Regions from separate parts of the Priestia sp. J2 genome, predicted to be linked through region 2. Evidence: a T-box and tRNA genes for the amino acid it is inferred to sense, from the RefSeq annotation. Region 2 holds a T-box; the other regions hold tRNA genes.

Region 1 (3,744 bases), on a different replicon from region 2:
CTGCCTCAATTTCTTTCGTAATAGCATTCCACTCTTGTAAAATTTCTTCTTTGTTACGACCAAAACGATCTAGTGAATGAATGTAAAGAATATCTCCTTTACGAATCATTCGTTTTAGTAATTGGTACTGTTCTCTATTGAAATTTTTTCCACTTTGTTTATCCATGAAAATATCTCGAGGAGATATGCCCACTTCTTCCATGGACTGAAGTTGTCGTCCTTCATTTTGATCTCGGCTGCTTACACGGATATATCCAAATTTTCTATTTTCCATTTTTATACTCCCTTTTGTGTCTATCTTCTTTTTATTCTACCAAAAACGTTCGTAAAAGTGTATGAGATAAAGAGAACGTTCGTAATTATTTTTCTTACTTAAACGAACGATAAAAACAGTAGATTTCTTATATAAAAGGAAAGTTCGTAAAAGTATACTTTTACGAACTTTCCTTTTATATATTTATTAAATGTATAGAAGTATTTCCTTAGTGATTTAAACATTAGCCAAATAACTATGTCATGAACAATACATAGGAAATTGATATTATATCCCCTATTAAATTAATGTGATAAGAAGAAAGGTCTAAATTTATGCAGAGATTATTTAATTACAGCATTTATTAATAAAAAACATTAAATTATATGTCTTTAACGTGCAGAGAAACGCTCTGTAAGGAATTTAACTTTTGTTTTACACACAATGGGGGGATTAGATACAAATTTTCAGCAATTAAGAAAAGAGATTAGCACAACTTTTATAAAGGCATTTATATTAAGGAGAATATTTTATTTAAGATTTTAAGTTATTAATACATAAAATGGTGGAGATCTTTAAACATTGTTTCTCGTTACAGAAGAGTCCATTCGGTTAAGGTCTATGAAAGTTGACCGTTTTTTGGTCATCACCTGTTTGTTCGAATCATCCTCTAAAGACCCAGTACCATCACATTGTACTATTGAGCAGATTCAAAGAACGCTTTTTCCGTTACGTCTCCTTCAACATCAGCAGCTTCTGCTGATCCAGAAGAACCTCCTAAATTCGGTAGAGCTAATGGAGTCGCTAACTAAATAACTAAACCTACGGCAGAAGCTACCACAGCTTATTTCGCTTTTCTTATTCAATCTCCTCCTAATTTTATTTAATAGAAATAAAAAAGCAGTTTGCAAATGCAAACTGCTTTTTTGATGACCCGTACGGGATTCGAACCCGTGTTACCGCCGTGAAAGGGCGGTGTCTTAACCGCTTGACCAACGGGCCAGTATCAATTTATAAGTTAAATTCAATTACTATAAAACATGATGGGCCTAAGTGGACTCGAACCACCGACCTCACGCTTATCAGGCGTGCGCTCTAACCAGCTGAGCTATAGGCCCTTTACTTGGATTTGGAGCGGGTGATGAGAATCGAACTCACGACATCAGCTTGGAAGGCTGAGGTTTTACCACTAAACTACACCCGCATATTTTAAAGTGGCGGTCCCGACGGGAATCGAACCCGCGATCTCCTGCGTGACAGGCAGGCATGTTAACCGCTACACCACGGGACCAAAATAGAAAATGGCGGAGGAAGAGGGATTCGAACCCCCGCGGGCTTTAACACCCCTGTCGGTTTTCAAGACCGATCCCTTCAGCCGGACTTGGGTATTCCTCCGTGTACTGTATGGTGGAGCCTAGCGGGATCGAACCGCTGACCTCCTGCGTGCAAGGCAGGCGCTCTCCCAGCTGAGCTAAGGCCCCATAAATGGTCGGGAAGACAGGATTCGAACCTGCGACCCCTTGGTCCCAAACCAAGTGCTCTACCAAGCTGAGCTACTTCCCGTTTATGGCGCGCCCGAGAGGAGTCGAACCCCTAACCTTTTGATCCGTAGTCAAACGCTCTATCCAATTGAGCTACGGGCGCTTATTAAAATGGTGCCGAGGGCCGGACTTGAACCGGCACGGTAGTCACCTACCGCAGGATTTTAAGTCCTGTGTGTCTGCCAATTCCACCACCCCGGCAGGACTTATACGTGGAGGCGGCAACCGGATTTGAACCGGTGATAAAGGTTTTGCAGACCTTGGCCTTACCACTTGGCTATGCCGCCAATATATATATGGAGCGGAAGACGAGGTTCGAACTCGCGACCCCCACCTTGGCAAGGTGGTGTTCTACCACTGAACTACTTCCGCGCATTTATCTAAATTAAGATGCGGGTGAAGGGACTTGAACCCCCACGTCATAAGACACTAGATCCTAAGTCTAGCGCGTCTGCCAATTCCGCCACACCCGCGTGTAAATATAACTGGTGAGCCATGAAGGACTCGAACCTTCGACCCTCTGATTAAAAGTCAGATGCTCTACCAACTGAGCTAATGGCTCTCTATGGCTGGGCTAGCTGGATTCGAACCAACGCATGACGGAATCAAAATCCGTTGCCTTACCGCTTGGCGATAGCCCAATAAAGATGGTGGAGGGGGGCAGATTCGAACTGCCGAACCCGAAGGAGCGGATTTACAGTCCGCCGCGTTTAGCCACTTCGCTACCCCTCCGATATAAATGGTGCCGGCAAGAGGACTTGAACCCCCAACCTACTGATTACAAGTCAGTTGCTCTACCAGTTGAGCTACACCGGCACGATGGTGGAGGATGACGGGATCGAACCGCCGACCCCCTGCTTGTAAGGCAGGTGCTCTCCCAGCTGAGCTAATCCTCCAAAGAATCTATATAAGCGCGTTAATAAGCGTTATTTTGAATACTCATAATAAACTATTTCAAATAAAAAACCCCTATGCTCTTTACAAGAGACTCATAAGGGGTTTTATTCATTGCCTGGCAACGTCCTACTCTCACAGGGACAAAGTCCCAACTACCATTGGCGCTAAAGAGCTTAACTTCCGTGTTCGGTATGGGAACGGGTGTGACCTCTTCGCTATCGCCACCAGACAAGAGATTGCTCTCTCAAAACTAGATAACAGTTGGCTGAGTAAAGCTTACGCTTTTAAAATTTTGGTTAAGTCCTCGATCGATTAGTATCAGTCAGCTACACATGTCGCCACGCTTCCACCTCTGACCTATCAACCTGATCATCTTTCAGGGATCTTACTAGCTTGCGCTATGGGAAATCTCATCTTGAGGGGGGCTTCATGCTTAGATGCTTTCAGCACTTATCCCGTCCACACATAGCTACCCAGCGATGCCTTTGGCAAGACAACTGGTACACCAGCGGTGTGTCCATCCCGGTCCTCTCGTACTAAGGACAGCTCCTCTCAAATTTCCTACGCCCACGACGGATAGGGACCGAACTGTCTCACGACGTTCTGAACCCAGCTCGCGTACCGCTTTAATGGGCGAACAGCCCAACCCTTGGGACCGACTACAGCCCCAGGATGCGATGAGCCGACATCGAGGTGCCAAACCTCCCCGTCGATGTGGACTCTTGGGGGAGATAAGCCTGTTATCCCCGGGGTAGCTTTTATCCGTTGAGCGATGGCCCTTCCATGCGGAACCACCGGATCACTAAGCCCGACTTTCGTCCCTGCTCGACTTGTAGGTCTCGCAGTCAAGCTCCCTTGTGCCTTTACACTCTACGAATGATTTCCAACCATTCTGAGGGAACCTTTGGGCGCCTCCGTTACATTTTAGGAGGCGACCGCCCCAGTCAAACTGCCCACCTGACACTGTCTCCCGGCCCGATCAGGGCCGCGGGTTAGAATTTCAATACAGCCAGGGTAGTATCCCACCGACGCCTCCACCGAAGCTAGCGCTCC
Region 2 (7,071 bases):
TGTCCATTCCAGTTATGGCAAAAGCTCGTATTGGCCATATTGTTGAAGCACGCGTGCTAGAAGCGATGGGTGTAGACTACATCGATGAAAGTGAAGTGTTGACTCCAGCTGATGAGGAGTTTCATTTAAATAAAAATACATTTACGGTTCCATTTGTGTGCGGTTGTCGTGATCTTGGTGAAGCATCCCGCCGTATTGCTGAAGGAGCTGCAATGCTTCGTACAAAAGGCGAACCAGGGACAGGAAACATCGTGGAAGCAGTGCGTCATATGCGCCAAGTAAACGCTCAAGTACGTAAAGTTGTGGGCATGGACGAAGATGAGTTAATGACAGAGGCAAAACTATTAGGCGCGCCTTATGAGTTATTACTGCAAATTAAACGTGAAGGTCGCCTACCGGTTGTAAACTTTGCAGCGGGCGGTGTAGCAACACCAGCAGACGCAGCGTTAATGATGCAGCTTGGAGCAGACGGTGTGTTCGTTGGTTCAGGAATCTTTAAATCCGACAACCCTGAAAAATTTGCTCGAGCAATCGTTGAGGCAACAACGCATTATCAAGATTATGAACTCATTGCAAACTTGTCAAAAGGATTAGGAAGTGCAATGAAAGGAATTGAAATTTCATCATTATTACCAGAAAACCGCATGCAAGAGCGTGGATGGTAATTTAAAGGGAGTTTTGACAAAATGGTAAAAGTAGGCGTGTTAGGATTACAAGGTGCCTTTCGCGAGCATGCACAAGCATTAGAAGCAGCAGGCGCTGAAGCCATTATCATTAAAAAAGTTGAACAGCTAGACGAAATAGATGGTTTAATCCTACCGGGCGGCGAAAGCACAGCGATGCGTCGTCTGATTGACAAGTATGACTTTATGGAACCTCTTCGCCAGTTTGCACAAGCAGGTAAACCGGTGTTTGGTACGTGTGCGGGTTTAATTTTACTTGCAGGACAAGTTGTTGACCGTGAAGAGCCCCATTTAGGTGTTATGGATATTACGGTAGCTCGAAATTCATTTGGGCGCCAACGAGATAGCTTTGAAGCTGCTCTAAATATTAAAGATATTGGTGAAGATTTTATAGGCGTATTTATCCGTGCTCCGCATATTGTAGAAGTAGGAGAAAACGTTGAAGTCTTGGCAATGCATAACGACCGAATTGTTGCAGCAAGACAAGGTCAATTCTTGGGATGTTCGTTTCATCCAGAATTAACAGATGATGCTCGCATGGCTCAGTATTTTGTAGCAATGGTTGAAGAAGCTTCGAAAAAACCTGTATAAATGAATTGCATCTTGTAAAGACTTGTAGTACATTATGATTAATAAAAATGATATTGGTATAAAGCGTTGATAGGAAATAGTAATAAGATTTTTGATTTCAAGAGAGTCGATGGCTGGTGTGAATCGATAATCAATTCTTATGAATCCGTCCTGGAGCAAGCTGTCGAAAAAGTAGTAGGCAGTTTCGGTTCATCCGTTATCTGGTTTAAGAGGAAGGCTTATTTTAGCTTTCAATTAGGGTGGCAACGCGGGTAAACTCTCGTCCCTTTCATAGGGATGAGAGTTTTTATTTTGCCCTTTTATACTAAAGGAGGTACTCAGTATGTTAGATTTAAAATTTTTACGTGCTAATTTTAATGAAGTAAAAGAAAAGCTCAAGTTTCGTGGTGAGGACTTAACGGACTTAGGTCGCTTTGAAGAGTTAGATGCAAAACGCCGTGAGCTAATTGCTCAAACAGAAGAGTTAAAAAGCAAGCGAAATGAAGTATCACAGCAAATTGCACAATTGAAACGTGAAAAACAAGATGCTGATCATTTAATCGTTGAAATGCGTGAAGTAGGAGACCGCGTAAAGCAATTGGATGAAGAGCTTCGCAGCGTTGAAGAAGAGTTAGAGCTATTGCTGCTTTCAATTCCTAACGTTCCACATGAAAGTACGCCTGTAGGTGAAACTGAAGATGATAACGTAGAAGTTCGCAAATGGGGAGAAATTAAACAATTTGATTTTGAACCAAAACCGCACTGGGATTTAGGAACAGATTTAAATATTTTAGATTTTGAAAGAGCTTCGAAAGTAACGGGAAGCCGCTTTGTATTTTATAAAGGGTTAGGTGCAAGATTAGAACGTGCTCTTATTAACTTTATGATGGATTTACATATGGATGAGCATGGTTATGAAGAAATCCTTCCTCCATATATGGTGAATCGTACAAGTATGACAGGAACAGGGCAGCTTCCTAAATTTGAAGAAGATGCATTTAAAATTAAAGAAGAAGATTATTTCTTAATTCCTACAGCTGAAGTACCAGTTACAAATTTACATCGTGATGAAATTTTAAGCGGAGATCAGCTTCCAATTGCTTATACAGCGTATAGTGCTTGCTTCCGCTCAGAAGCAGGCTCTGCAGGAAGAGATACACGTGGGCTTATTCGTCAGCATCAGTTTAATAAAGTAGAACTTGTTCGCTTTGTTAAGCCAGAAGATTCTTATGATGAATTAGAAAAATTAACGGGCCATGCTGAAAAGGTTCTTCAACTATTAGGTTTACCTTACCGAGTTCTAAGCATGTGTACAGCTGACTTAGGTTTCACAGCAGCCAAAAAGTATGATATTGAAGTTTGGATTCCAAGTTATGAAACTTATCGTGAAATTTCTTCTTGTTCAAACTTTGAAAGCTTCCAAGCTCGCCGTGCTAATATTCGCTTCCGCCGTGATACAAAAGCAAAACCAGAACATGTTCATACACTAAATGGTTCTGGCTTAGCAATTGGCCGTACGGTAGCTGCAATTTTAGAAAACTACCAGCAGGAAGATGGATCAATTCAAATTCCAGAAGTGCTGCGTCCATATATGGGAAATAAAGAAGTTATTTCTAAATAAAAGTAGAAGATGTTCATTAAATTAATTTTTAATGAACATCTTTTTTAAAAAAATTAATAAAAGAGTTGACTTCATTATTTTTATATGATAAATTAATACTTGTCGATACGGAGGAATACCCAAGTCCGGCTGAAGGGATCGGTCTTGAAAACCGACAGGGGTGTTAAAGCCCGCGGGGGTTCGAATCCCTCTTCCTCCGCCATATTTGACTTATAATGCAATTAACATAGCGCGATAAATTGGAGATTGGAAAACCGTTACTTATAAGTAACGGTTTTTTATTTGTTGAAAATGCCGCTTTATTTATTAAAGCGGCATTTTTTTATAGCTGACGACGTTTTAACTTTTCGTTATGTTGTAAAAAGCGAGCCACTTTTTCAACAATTGATTCAATTGAATCAGGATCCTTGAGAAGGTCGTATTCTCTAATATCTAAACGGAGAATAGGACAAGCCGTAAAGTTATTAATCCATTCTTCATATCGGGCGTGCATCTCTTTCCAATAATCAAGAGGCGTTTGTTGTTCCATTGGTCGCCCTCTTTCTTGAATGCGATCTACAATATCTTCGAAGCTGCCTTCCAAATAAATGAGCAGATCTGGATGAGGGAAGTATGGAGTCATAACCATTGCATCGAACAAGCTTGTATATGTCTCATAGTCTACTTTAGACATTGTTCCCTTTTCAAAATGCATCTTAGCAAAGATACCGGTATCTTCGTAAATGGATCTGTCTTGGATAAAGCCGCCGCCATACTCGAAAATCTTCTTTTGTTCTTTAAAGCGTTCCGCTAAAAAATATACCTGTAGGTGAAAGCTCCAGCGTTCAAAATCCCCATAAAATTTGTCCAGGTAAGGGTTGGAATCTACTTTTTCAAACGATGTGCGAAATTGGAGAGCATCAGCCAATGATTGAGTCATCGTAGATTTCCCAACTCCAACTGTACCAGCTATCGTCAACACAGCATCATTAGGAATGTTGTATTTCGATCGTAAGTTTACCATTATATACTCCTTTTCAACATACTCTCTTGAACCTCTGATAAGATTCTATTTAAGTGTTGTTTATTTTGTACAAAATCTATTTCATCACCGTTATAACGTAAAATGGTTACGTCAGGGTTCTTTTGTTCAAATGCCGTCATAGCTTTTTCATAATCATCACTTAGTCTCGCAAGGTAGTGAGGATCGATGTTTCGTTCAATTTCTCTTCCACGCATTTTAATACGCTTTAGCAAGGTATCTAAACTGGCATTTAAATAAATAATAATGTTCGGAGCCGGCATATCAGCCGTTAAGATGTGGAAGATTTGTACATATTTTTTATACTGTTCATCTTTTAACGTTTGCTCAGCGAAAATCATGTTTTTCATAATATGATAATCTGCTACAACAGGTTTTTTATAAGATAAGAACCCTTTTTGAATATCCTCTAACTGCTTATATCGATTACATAGAAAAAACATTTCGGTTTGAAAACTCCACTCGTCGATATTCTCATAAAATTTCCCGAGAAATGGATTTTCATCTACGATTTCTTTTAAAATTTCGAACTGAAATGCTTGTGCAATCTCTTTAGCTAGAGAGGTTTTTCCGACACCGATGGGTCCTTCTACTGAAATAAAAGGTGTGCCTTGCATTCATTTGCCTCCTTCATGACCACTCGTTCAAAAAAAACAGACAAAAAATATTTTAACATAGAGAAGGAGAATAAGGGGAAAAGAAATTTCTTTCAGTAAGAAGAATAACAAAAAGCCTACTGTTAACAGTAAGCTTTCCCTATTTATGGCTGTGTCACTCTTTTTGTAATTTTGAAGTTGTCTTCAATCAAGAGCCAGTTTTGCGGGAAATCTAAGCCTAGTTTCCAGTAGGCCATTCCTCTAAGTTTTAATTCTTTGATTAAATCAAACTTGGCCTGAATAGACCTAGCGTCTTCAAACCATACTTCGTGAGTGCGCTGCTGTTCATCTTTATACCGGAAGAAAGGAGCTTGTGCTTTATTGTCGTATTGAATAGCTACTTTATAACGAGCTGCCAACTCAATAGCTCGTTGAGGACTAATGGCTTTGGCATATTCTCCTCCTGGTTTGTAAGGCAGTGTCCAATCGTAACCGTATAGGTTTTGGCCCATGATAATTTTTGAACTAGGTATTTCAGATACTGCATATTCTAAAACATCACGTACGGGACCAATAGGAGAGACGGCCATAGGAGGCCCACCGCTATATCCCCATTCATATGTCATTGGAACAACGAAGTTAGCAATCTCTCCAATGGCTTTATAATCATGTGCTTCATACCATTTGCCTTTTTGATCTCGACTTGTCTTCGGAGCTAAAGCCACAGACATGAGAAGTTGCTCATCTTGAAGACGCTTTTTTGCTTTCTGTAAGAATGCAATATAGGCTTCTTTATCTGCCGGACGCAAAAATTCGAAGTCAAAGTGAATGTCTCTGAAATTTTGTTCTTTCGCTGTTTTTACAATATTATTTAAGAGCGTATCTTGAACGTCTTTATTAGTTAAAATTGCTCGGCCGACTTCATCACTGAATGCACCGTTTTCAATATTAGCCAATACCATTAAGAAGATGACGTCATTTTCTTTAGCAATAGAACCTAAATTGTTAAGTGGAGGTGCCTTTAGAGAACCGTCTTTTTGCACTTCGAAGTTCGCTGGTCCGAGATAAGTAAGGTATTTTGCATTTTGATTAATCATTTTCTCTGTTTGAGGGGTGATTTTTCGATTGCTTGTTTCAACATACCCTAAAAACTCACCGTTTCTTTTGTTTGGGGAAGGGGGAATTAAGATGCGGCGGCCAGGTGTTAAGGGTGCTGTAACTGAAACATTGTTCGCATTGGCAATAGCCTGATAGCTAACGCCTAATTTTCGTCCTATTTTCCATATAGTGTCCCCAGCTTTTACTGTGTAGTAAGTACCGTTGATGGGAATAACCATAGATTGCCCGATGACGAGTTGATTTGGATTAGGTAATTCATTTGCTCTTATAATCTTTCCTGCGTCAATCCGGAACTGTTTTGCAATACTATATATACTGTCACCTGCTTTAACAGTGTAAATTTGCATAATAAAAAGCCTCCATTTCATATGACTTACTTCCATCATATGAGAAGGCTTTTTACTTAATTCATCAACTCAGTATGTTTGCAAATACGAGCATTTAATACGTTATGCATCATTCTTAAAGCAAAGGTATTGTCTTCATCTGCGTTTGAAGCAATACAATCTTCAGGCACAATTAAATTATACTCACGCATATAAGCATCGTTGGCTGAAAAAAGCACGCATATATTTCCCGCAATTCCTGTTAAAATAAGTGTATGCACATCGAGCTGTGATAGCAAAATATTTAAAGCTGTTCCATAGAAAATAGAATGCTTTGGTTTAATTAAAAAGTAATCAGCGTTTTGTGGTGAAATGTGATGTAGAATGGGTGAACTTACCTCATTTGTGCAGTGTGTTAAAATGGTTTCTAAGTTTGCTTGCCATAGCTTATAGTGGTCATTGACGTAAATAATAGGGATATGTTGAGACGAGGCATATTGTTTTAATTCGGCAATATTTTGAGCGATTATTAAAGATTTTTCAGCAAGTACTTTGCCGTTTTTGAATTGAAAATCGTTTAGCATATCAATAATAATTAAAGCAGTTTTAGCATTCTTCACACAAGGTCTCTCCTTTTCCTGATGTACATAGTAAATAGTTTGACTCAGAAAAAATATAATATGTAAGGTTGGATAAAAAGTGTTAAATGATGAAAAGTATATGAGGTTGGCAATTGATGAAGCATTAAAAGCTAAAGATAAATTAGAGGTTCCTATTGGAGCAGTTATTGTTCAAAATGATGAGGTGATTGCTGCAGCTTATAACTTACGAGAAACAGAACAGCGATCAGTTGCTCATGCGGAACTTTTAGCCATTGATGAAGCATGTAAGAAACTAGGAACATGGAGGTTGGAAGACGCTACGTTATATGTCACCTTAGAACCATGTCCGATGTGTGCAGGTGCTATTGTATTATCAAGAGTGAAAAGAGTTGTGTTTGGCGCTTATGATCCTAAAGGTGGCTGCGCTGGAACATTGTTAAATTTATTAGAGTTTGAAAAGTTTAATCATCAAGCAGAAGTAGTAGGAGGTATGCTAGAAGAAGAATGCGGGAGCCTCTTAACGACTTTTTTTC
Region 3 (7,071 bases), 390 kb from region 2:
AAGGTACTTCAATAACAGAAATCGTTACATCTGCTTCTTTGTTTATATGATAATCAAGCATATTTTCATAGTTCATTTTATAAATGTGATCACCTGATAGAATCAGTACGTACTCAGGATCATATTGTGTCAAATAGTTTAAATTTTCATAAATAGCGCTAGCCGTGCCTTTATACCACTTTACTCCATCTGACTCCGCGTATGGAGGCAATACTGTGACGCCACCATTCCGTCGGTCCAAATCCCAAGCGCTTCCAATTCCAATGTATGAATTGAGAACTAGCGGTTGATATTGTGTTAATACACCTACTGTTTCAATACCTGAATTTGTACAATTACTTAAAGCAAAATCAATAATTCGGTACTTACCACCAAATGGTACAGCTGGCTTTGCTAGATTTTTTGTAAGCGAACTTAGCCGACTACCTTTTCCTCCTGCCAATAACATCGCTACGCATTTCTTTTTTAACATGTTGTTTTCTCTCCCCTCGTTTTCTCTTTGCTCGTAGTATACTAATGCCAAACGGCGGAATATTCATTTCAATGCAAAAAGGTTGACCGTGAAACGATTCATCCACTGATTTTAATGCCTTTTTATTTACAATGCCTGAACCGCCGTACACTTCGTCATCACTGTTAATCACTTCAATGTACTCTGTCTCAACTGGAACTCCAACTTTGTAAGAATGATATGGATGCTCAGAAAAATTGCTAACAACTATAAAAATCTCCTGATTTTCTTTCGACTTGCGAATAAAGGAGAAAATTTGTTGATGATGATTGTTAACATCAATCCATTCAAATCCATCTGGATTATGGTCTAATTCATATAAAGGCTTGCTTCTTTTATAAATCTTGATGAGATCCTTCATATACCCGTTAAGATTGCGATGCATGTCAAAGTCATAAAGCATCCAGTCTAACTCTTCTAAATCTTTCCACTCATCAAATTGGCCAAACTCTCCGCCCATAAATAAAAGCTTTTTTCCAGGGTGTGCAAAGAAATATCCATATAGCAGTCGAAGCTGTGCAAACTTGCGCCAGTAATCACCTGGCATCTTATTAAGCAATGATTTTTTCCCATGTACGACTTCATCATGAGAAAGCGGCAAAATAAAGTTTTCGTTAAACGCATACATTAGTGAAAAGGTCATTTTATCGTGAAGATAGGGACGTCTTTCCACGCCAGCTTCCATGTACGTTAAAACGTCATTCATCCATCCCATGTTCCACTTATAATTAAAGCCTAAACCGCCCTCATACGTAGGTGCTGTAACAAGGGGCCAATCCGTTGAATCTTCTGCCATCATTAATATCGTTTCATCAGATTTAAAAACAGCTTCATTCAATTTTTTTAAGAAGCTGACAGCTCCATCATTTACTGCTTTTCCAGAAGAATTTTGCCAATAAAGCATATTAGCTACAGCATCTACTCGAAATCCATCTATGTGGAAGTACTCCAACCAAAACAAAGCGTTCGAAATGAGAAAACTTTGTACTTCAGGCTTGCCTAAATCGAAATTAGCTGTTCCCCAAACATAGTTTTCACGGTCGGGTTCTTTTTTGTATTCATAAGTAGGTTCTCCATCGAACATATACAGACCATGTTCATCCTTACAAAAATGCCCGGGTACCCAGTCTAAAAGAACGCCTATATTATTTTGATGACACTCATCTATAAAGTTCATCAACTCTTTGGGTGTACCGTATCGACTGGTAGCAGAATAGTATCCAGTTCCTTGATATCCCCAGGATCGGTCGAGCGGATGCTCAATGACTGGTAATAACTCAATATGTGTAAAACCTTGTTCAGCAATATAAGGAATAAGCTCCTGTGCTAATTCACTGTATGTATAAAGGCTGCCATCTTCATGAGTCCTCCAAGACCCTGCATGCAGCTCGTAAATACACAGTGGTCTTTCATATATATTTTGCTGTTTTTTCTTTCTACGCCAATATTGGTCGTTCCATTTGTACCCATCCAATGAGTAAACAATAGACGCAGTGTTTGGACGCACTTCACTGAAGAAAGCGTATGGATCTGCTTTTAATTTTTTTTGATTGCTTTGTGTGATGATTTCATATTTATAAATAGTCCCTTGTTCTAATTCAGGGATAAATGTCATCCAAATACCTTCTTCATTAACTTTAACCATTGAATGTTGAAAACCGTTCCATTTATTAAAATCACCTACAACGCTTACACCCTTTGCATGAGGTGCCCACACGCAAAATCGTACGCCTTCAATTCCTTCTACCGTTACCTGATGCGCACCGAAAATAGAGTAACTGCGAAATAAGTTTCCTTCGTGATACAAATGAACATCAAATTCAGTAGGCTGAACCGCTAGATTCACTTTTGCCACCCCTTTAACTTCAAACATAATATACGCACATAATATACGCTTCTTACCACTCATTCCCTTTTATAGTAAAAACATAAACCTTTTCTACAAATATAATAGAATAAATGTTCTCTAAAATTACTCTTTATTCCATACTCTTCATACTTTATTACTTTATGAATAATTCCATATGATATAGGGAAAATCCTGCTTAAAACTTACTTTTTATTCTGAAAATTCATGGTAATTATTCCTAACTATTATTCCTGTTTACTTAATCTTTAAAAAAGCGCAAATAAAAAAAGGTTTGCATATATGCAAACCTTTTTAAGATGACCCGTACGGGATTCGAACCCGTGTTACCGCCGTGAAAGGGCGGTGTCTTAACCGCTTGACCAACGGGCCATATTTAAATTTAAAACGACTGGCGGAGAAGGAGGGATTTGAACCCTCGCGCCGCTTACACGACCTACACCCTTAGCAGGGGCGCCTCTTCAGCCACTTGAGTACTTCTCCGTATGGCTCCACAGGTAGGACTCGAACCTACGACCGATCGGTTAACAGCCGATAGCTCTACCACTGAGCTACTGTGGAATATGGTGGGCCTAAGTGGACTCGAACCACCGACCTCACGCTTATCAGGCGTGCGCTCTAACCAGCTGAGCTATAGGCCCATTATTTGGAGCGGGTGATGAGAATCGAACTCACGACATCAGCTTGGAAGGCTGAGGTTTTACCACTAAACTACACCCGCGTTACTTAAGATGGGGCGACTGATGGGAATCGAACCCACGAATGCCGGAACCACAATCCGGTGCGTTAACCACTTCGCCACAATCGCCGTCTTAAAATGGTGGCTCGGGACGGAATCGAACCGCCGACACAAGGATTTTCAGTCCTTTGCTCTACCAACTGAGCTACCGAGCCAAATAAAATGGCGGTCCCGACGGGAATCGAACCCGCGATCTCCTGCGTGACAGGCAGGCATGTTAACCGCTACACCACGGGACCACTTTGGTTGCGGGGACAGGATTTGAACCTGCGACCTTCGGGTTATGAGCCCGACGAGCTACCGAACTGCTCCACCCCGCGATGATATGAATATGATATAAATAAATGGCGGAGGAAGAGGGATTCGAACCCCCGCGGGCTTTAACACCCCTGTCGGTTTTCAAGACCGATCCCTTCAGCCGGACTTGGGTATTCCTCCGTATATTTATAACAAATGTAACTTATATGGTAGCGGCGGAGGGAGTCGAACCCACGACCTCACGGGTATGAACCGTACGCTCTAGCCAGCTGAGCTACACCGCCATATTATTCATTACAATTATTCAGTTTAATTGGTGGAGCCTAGCGGGATCGAACCGCTGACCTCCTGCGTGCAAGGCAGGCGCTCTCCCAGCTGAGCTAAGGCCCCATAAATGGTCGGGAAGACAGGATTCGAACCTGCGACCCCTTGGTCCCAAACCAAGTGCTCTACCAAGCTGAGCTACTTCCCGTTTATGGCGCGCCCGAGAGGAGTCGAACCCCTAACCTTTTGATCCGTAGTCAAACGCTCTATCCAATTGAGCTACGGGCGCTTATTAAAATGGTGCCGAGGGCCGGACTTGAACCGGCACGGTAGTCACCTACCGCAGGATTTTAAGTCCTGTGTGTCTGCCAATTCCACCACCCCGGCAGGACTTATATACGTGGAGCGGAAGACGAGGTTCGAACTCGCGACCCCCACCTTGGCAAGGTGGTGTTCTACCACTGAACTACTTCCGCGCATATATGAAATTAAGTAAAGATGCGGGTGAAGGGACTTGAACCCCCACGTCGTAAGACACTAGATCCTAAGTCTAGCGCGTCTGCCAATTCCGCCACACCCGCGTGTGAATATTAAATGGTGAGCCATGAAGGACTCGAACCTTCGACCCTCTGATTAAAAGTCAGATGCTCTACCAACTGAGCTAATGGCTCGAAAAAAATGGTGCCGGCAAGAGGACTTGAACCCCCAACCTACTGATTACAAGTCAGTTGCTCTACCAATTGAGCTACACCGGCGTGCAATCTCTGACTTAAATAGTCGATGGTGGAGGATGACGGGATCGAACCGCCGACCCCCTGCTTGTAAGGCAGGTGCTCTCCCAGCTGAGCTAATCCTCCGATATAAAAGCCTGGCAACGTCCTACTCTCACAGGGACAAAGTCCCAACTACCATTGGCGCTAAAGAGCTTAACTTCCGTGTTCGGTATGGGAACGGGTGTGACCTCTTCGCTATCGCCACCAGACATATTATATTATACACTATTATATAAAGAAAGCAATACTTTTTTCGAAAGATTTATTCTTTCAAAACTAGATAACAGTTTGCTGAGTAAAGCTTACACTTTTAAAGTTTGGTTAAGTCCTCGATCGATTAGTATCAGTCAGCTACACATGTCGCCACGCTTCCACCTCTGACCTATCAACCTGATCATCTTTCAGGGATCTTACTAGCTTGCGCTATGGGAAATCTCATCTTGAGGGGGGCTTCATGCTTAGATGCTTTCAGCACTTATCCCGTCCACACATAGCTACCCAGCGATGCCTTTGGCAAGACAACTGGTACACCAGCGGTGTGTCCATCCCGGTCCTCTCGTACTAAGGACAGCTCCTCTCAAATTTCCTACGCCCACGACGGATAGGGACCGAACTGTCTCACGACGTTCTGAACCCAGCTCGCGTACCGCTTTAATGGGCGAACAGCCCAACCCTTGGGACCGACTACAGCCCCAGGATGCGATGAGCCGACATCGAGGTGCCAAACCTCCCCGTCGATGTGGACTCTTGGGGGAGATAAGCCTGTTATCCCCGGGGTAGCTTTTATCCGTTGAGCGATGGCCCTTCCATGCGGAACCACCGGATCACTAAGCCCGACTTTCGTCCCTGCTCGACTTGTAGGTCTCGCAGTCAAGCTCCCTTGTGCCTTTACACTCTACGAATGATTTCCAACCATTCTGAGGGAACCTTTGGGCGCCTCCGTTACATTTTAGGAGGCGACCGCCCCAGTCAAACTGCCCACCTGACACTGTCTCCCGGCCCGATCAGGGCCGCGGGTTAGAATTTCAATACAGCCAGGGTAGTATCCCACCGACGCCTCCACCGAAGCTAGCGCTCCGGCTTCTCAGGCTCCTACCTATCCTGTACAAGCTGTACCAAAATTCAATATCAGGCTACAGTAAAGCTCCACGGGGTCTTTCCGTCCTGTCGCGGGTAACCTGCATCTTCACAGGTACTATAATTTCACCGAGTCTCTCGTTGAGACAGTGCCCAGATCGTTACGCCTTTCGTGCGGGTCGGAACTTACCCGACAAGGAATTTCGCTACCTTAGGACCGTTATAGTTACGGCCGCCGTTTACTGGGGCTTCGATTCAGAGCTTCTCCCAAAGGATAACCCCTCCTCTTAACCTTCCAGCACCGGGCAGGCGTCAGCCCCTATACTTCGCCTTGCGGCTTCGCAGAGACCTGTGTTTTTGCTAAACAGTCGCCTGGGCCTATTCACTGCGGCTCTCTCGGGCTATACACCCTACCAGAGCACCCCTTCTCCCGAAGTTACGGGGTCATTTTGCCGAGTTCCTTAACGAGAGTTCTCTCGATCACCTTAGGATTCTCTCCTCGCCTACCTGTGTCGGTTTGCGGTACGGGCACCTCCCGCCTCGCTAGAGGCTTTTCTTGGCAGTGTGGAATCAGGAACTTCGGTACTATAATTCCCTCGTCATCACAGCTCAGCCTTTATGATGAGCGGATTTGCCTACTCATCAGCCTAACTGCTTGAACGCGCATATCCAGCAGCGCGCTTACCCTATCCTACTGCGTCCCCCCATTACTCAAACGGCGGGGAGGTGGTACAGGAATATCAACCTGTTGGCCATCGCCTACGCTTTTCAGCCTCGGCTTAGGTCCCGACTAACCCTGAGCGGACGAGCCTTCCTCAGGAAACCTTAGGCATTCGGTGGACAAGATTCTCACTTGTCTTTCGCTACTCATACCGGCATTCTCACTTCTAAGCGCTCCACCAGTCCTTACGGTCTGACTTCACAGCACTTAGAACGCTCTCCTACCACTGACATCAAAGATGTCAATCCACAGCTTCGGTGATACGTTTAGCCCCGGTACATTTTCGGCGCAGAGTCACTCGACCAGTGAGCTATTACGCACTCTTTAAATGGTGGCTGCTTCTAAGCCAACATCCTGGTTGTCTAAGCAACTCCACATCCTTTTCCACTTAACGTATACTTGGGGACCTTAGCTGGTGGTCTGGGCTGTTTCCCTTTTGACTACGGATCTTATCACTCGCAGTCTGACTCCCATGGATAAGTCTTTGGCATTCGGAGTTTGACTGAATTCGGTAACCCGTTGGGGGCCCCTAGTCCAATCAGTGCTCTACCTCCAAGACTCTCACAACATGAGGCTAGCCCTAAAGCTATTTCGGAGAGAACCAGCTATCTCCAGGTTCGATTGGAATTTCTCCGCTACCCACACCTCATCCCCGCACTTTTCAACGTGCGTGGGTTCGGGCCTCCATTCAGTGTTACCTGAACTTCACCCTGGACATGGGTAGATCACCTGGTTTCGGGTCTACAACCACATACTAAACGCCCTATTCAGACTCGCTTTCGCTACGGCTCCGCCTTATCAGCTTAACCTTGCATGGGATCGTAACTCGCCGGTTCATTCTACAAAAGGCACGCCATCACC

The links. A T-box is a leader RNA that pairs with one kind of tRNA and senses whether it is charged. The one in region 2 lies ahead of serS (serine--tRNA ligase), so its partner is inferred to be a tRNA-Ser.
Region 1: it has a tRNA-Ser gene. The T-box ahead of serS (serine--tRNA ligase) is inferred to sense a tRNA for this amino acid. The anticodon was not compared.
Region 3: it has a tRNA-Ser gene. The T-box ahead of serS (serine--tRNA ligase) is inferred to sense a tRNA for this amino acid. The anticodon was not compared.

What each region holds. Positions count from the first base shown of each region.
Region 1 covers NZ_CP086210.1:72,048-75,791, forward strand. Annotated here, with positions in the region: gene LJY09_RS27370 (recombinase family protein) at 1-274, opposite strand, end outside; tRNA gene LJY09_RS27375 (tRNA-Glu) at 1,184-1,255, opposite strand; tRNA gene LJY09_RS27380 (tRNA-Ile) at 1,298-1,371, opposite strand; tRNA gene LJY09_RS27385 (tRNA-Gly) at 1,384-1,457, opposite strand; tRNA gene LJY09_RS27390 (tRNA-Asp) at 1,469-1,544, opposite strand; tRNA gene LJY09_RS27395 (tRNA-Ser) at 1,556-1,648, opposite strand; tRNA gene LJY09_RS27400 (tRNA-Ala) at 1,659-1,734, opposite strand; tRNA gene LJY09_RS27405 (tRNA-Pro) at 1,740-1,816, opposite strand; tRNA gene LJY09_RS27410 (tRNA-Arg) at 1,821-1,897, opposite strand; tRNA gene LJY09_RS27415 (tRNA-Leu) at 1,907-1,995, opposite strand; tRNA gene LJY09_RS27420 (tRNA-Cys) at 2,008-2,081, opposite strand; tRNA gene LJY09_RS27425 (tRNA-Gly) at 2,092-2,166, opposite strand; tRNA gene LJY09_RS27430 (tRNA-Leu) at 2,186-2,267, opposite strand; tRNA gene LJY09_RS27435 (tRNA-Lys) at 2,281-2,356, opposite strand; tRNA gene LJY09_RS27440 (tRNA-Gln) at 2,361-2,435, opposite strand; tRNA gene LJY09_RS27445 (tRNA-Tyr) at 2,443-2,526, opposite strand; tRNA gene LJY09_RS27450 (tRNA-Thr) at 2,535-2,610, opposite strand; tRNA gene LJY09_RS27455 (tRNA-Val) at 2,615-2,690, opposite strand; rRNA gene rrf (5S ribosomal RNA) at 2,805-2,920, opposite strand.
Region 2 covers NZ_CP086208.1:18,813-25,883, forward strand. Annotated here, with positions in the region: gene pdxS (pyridoxal 5'-phosphate synthase lyase subunit PdxS) at 1-665, shown strand, start outside; gene pdxT (pyridoxal 5'-phosphate synthase glutaminase subunit PdxT) at 687-1,274, shown strand; T-box leader at 1,332-1,544, shown strand; gene serS (serine--tRNA ligase) at 1,597-2,874, shown strand; tRNA gene LJY09_RS00090 (tRNA-Ser) at 2,984-3,076, shown strand; gene LJY09_RS00095 (deoxynucleoside kinase) at 3,197-3,877, opposite strand; gene LJY09_RS00100 (deoxynucleoside kinase) at 3,877-4,512, opposite strand; gene LJY09_RS00105 (glycoside hydrolase family 18 protein) at 4,656-5,957, opposite strand; gene LJY09_RS00110 (cysteine hydrolase family protein) at 6,014-6,556, opposite strand; gene tadA (tRNA adenosine(34) deaminase TadA) at 6,636-7,071, shown strand, end outside.
Region 3 covers NZ_CP086208.1:4,692,865-4,699,935, forward strand. Annotated here, with positions in the region: gene LJY09_RS24250 (glucose-1-phosphate adenylyltransferase) at 1-472, opposite strand, end outside; gene glgB (1,4-alpha-glucan branching protein GlgB) at 423-2,384, opposite strand; tRNA gene LJY09_RS24260 (tRNA-Glu) at 2,679-2,750, opposite strand; tRNA gene LJY09_RS24265 (tRNA-Ser) at 2,771-2,861, opposite strand; tRNA gene LJY09_RS24270 (tRNA-Asn) at 2,865-2,939, opposite strand; tRNA gene LJY09_RS24275 (tRNA-Ile) at 2,943-3,019, opposite strand; tRNA gene LJY09_RS24280 (tRNA-Gly) at 3,026-3,099, opposite strand; tRNA gene LJY09_RS24285 (tRNA-His) at 3,111-3,186, opposite strand; tRNA gene LJY09_RS24290 (tRNA-Phe) at 3,197-3,272, opposite strand; tRNA gene LJY09_RS24295 (tRNA-Asp) at 3,281-3,356, opposite strand; tRNA gene LJY09_RS24300 (tRNA-Met) at 3,361-3,437, opposite strand; tRNA gene LJY09_RS24305 (tRNA-Ser) at 3,463-3,555, opposite strand; tRNA gene LJY09_RS24310 (tRNA-Met) at 3,583-3,659, opposite strand; tRNA gene LJY09_RS24315 (tRNA-Ala) at 3,690-3,765, opposite strand; tRNA gene LJY09_RS24320 (tRNA-Pro) at 3,771-3,847, opposite strand; tRNA gene LJY09_RS24325 (tRNA-Arg) at 3,852-3,928, opposite strand; tRNA gene LJY09_RS24330 (tRNA-Leu) at 3,938-4,026, opposite strand; tRNA gene LJY09_RS24335 (tRNA-Gly) at 4,041-4,115, opposite strand; tRNA gene LJY09_RS24340 (tRNA-Leu) at 4,139-4,220, opposite strand; tRNA gene LJY09_RS24345 (tRNA-Lys) at 4,235-4,310, opposite strand; tRNA gene LJY09_RS24350 (tRNA-Thr) at 4,319-4,394, opposite strand; tRNA gene LJY09_RS24355 (tRNA-Val) at 4,421-4,496, opposite strand; rRNA gene rrf (5S ribosomal RNA) at 4,506-4,621, opposite strand; rRNA gene LJY09_RS24365 (23S ribosomal RNA) at 4,730-7,071, opposite strand, start outside.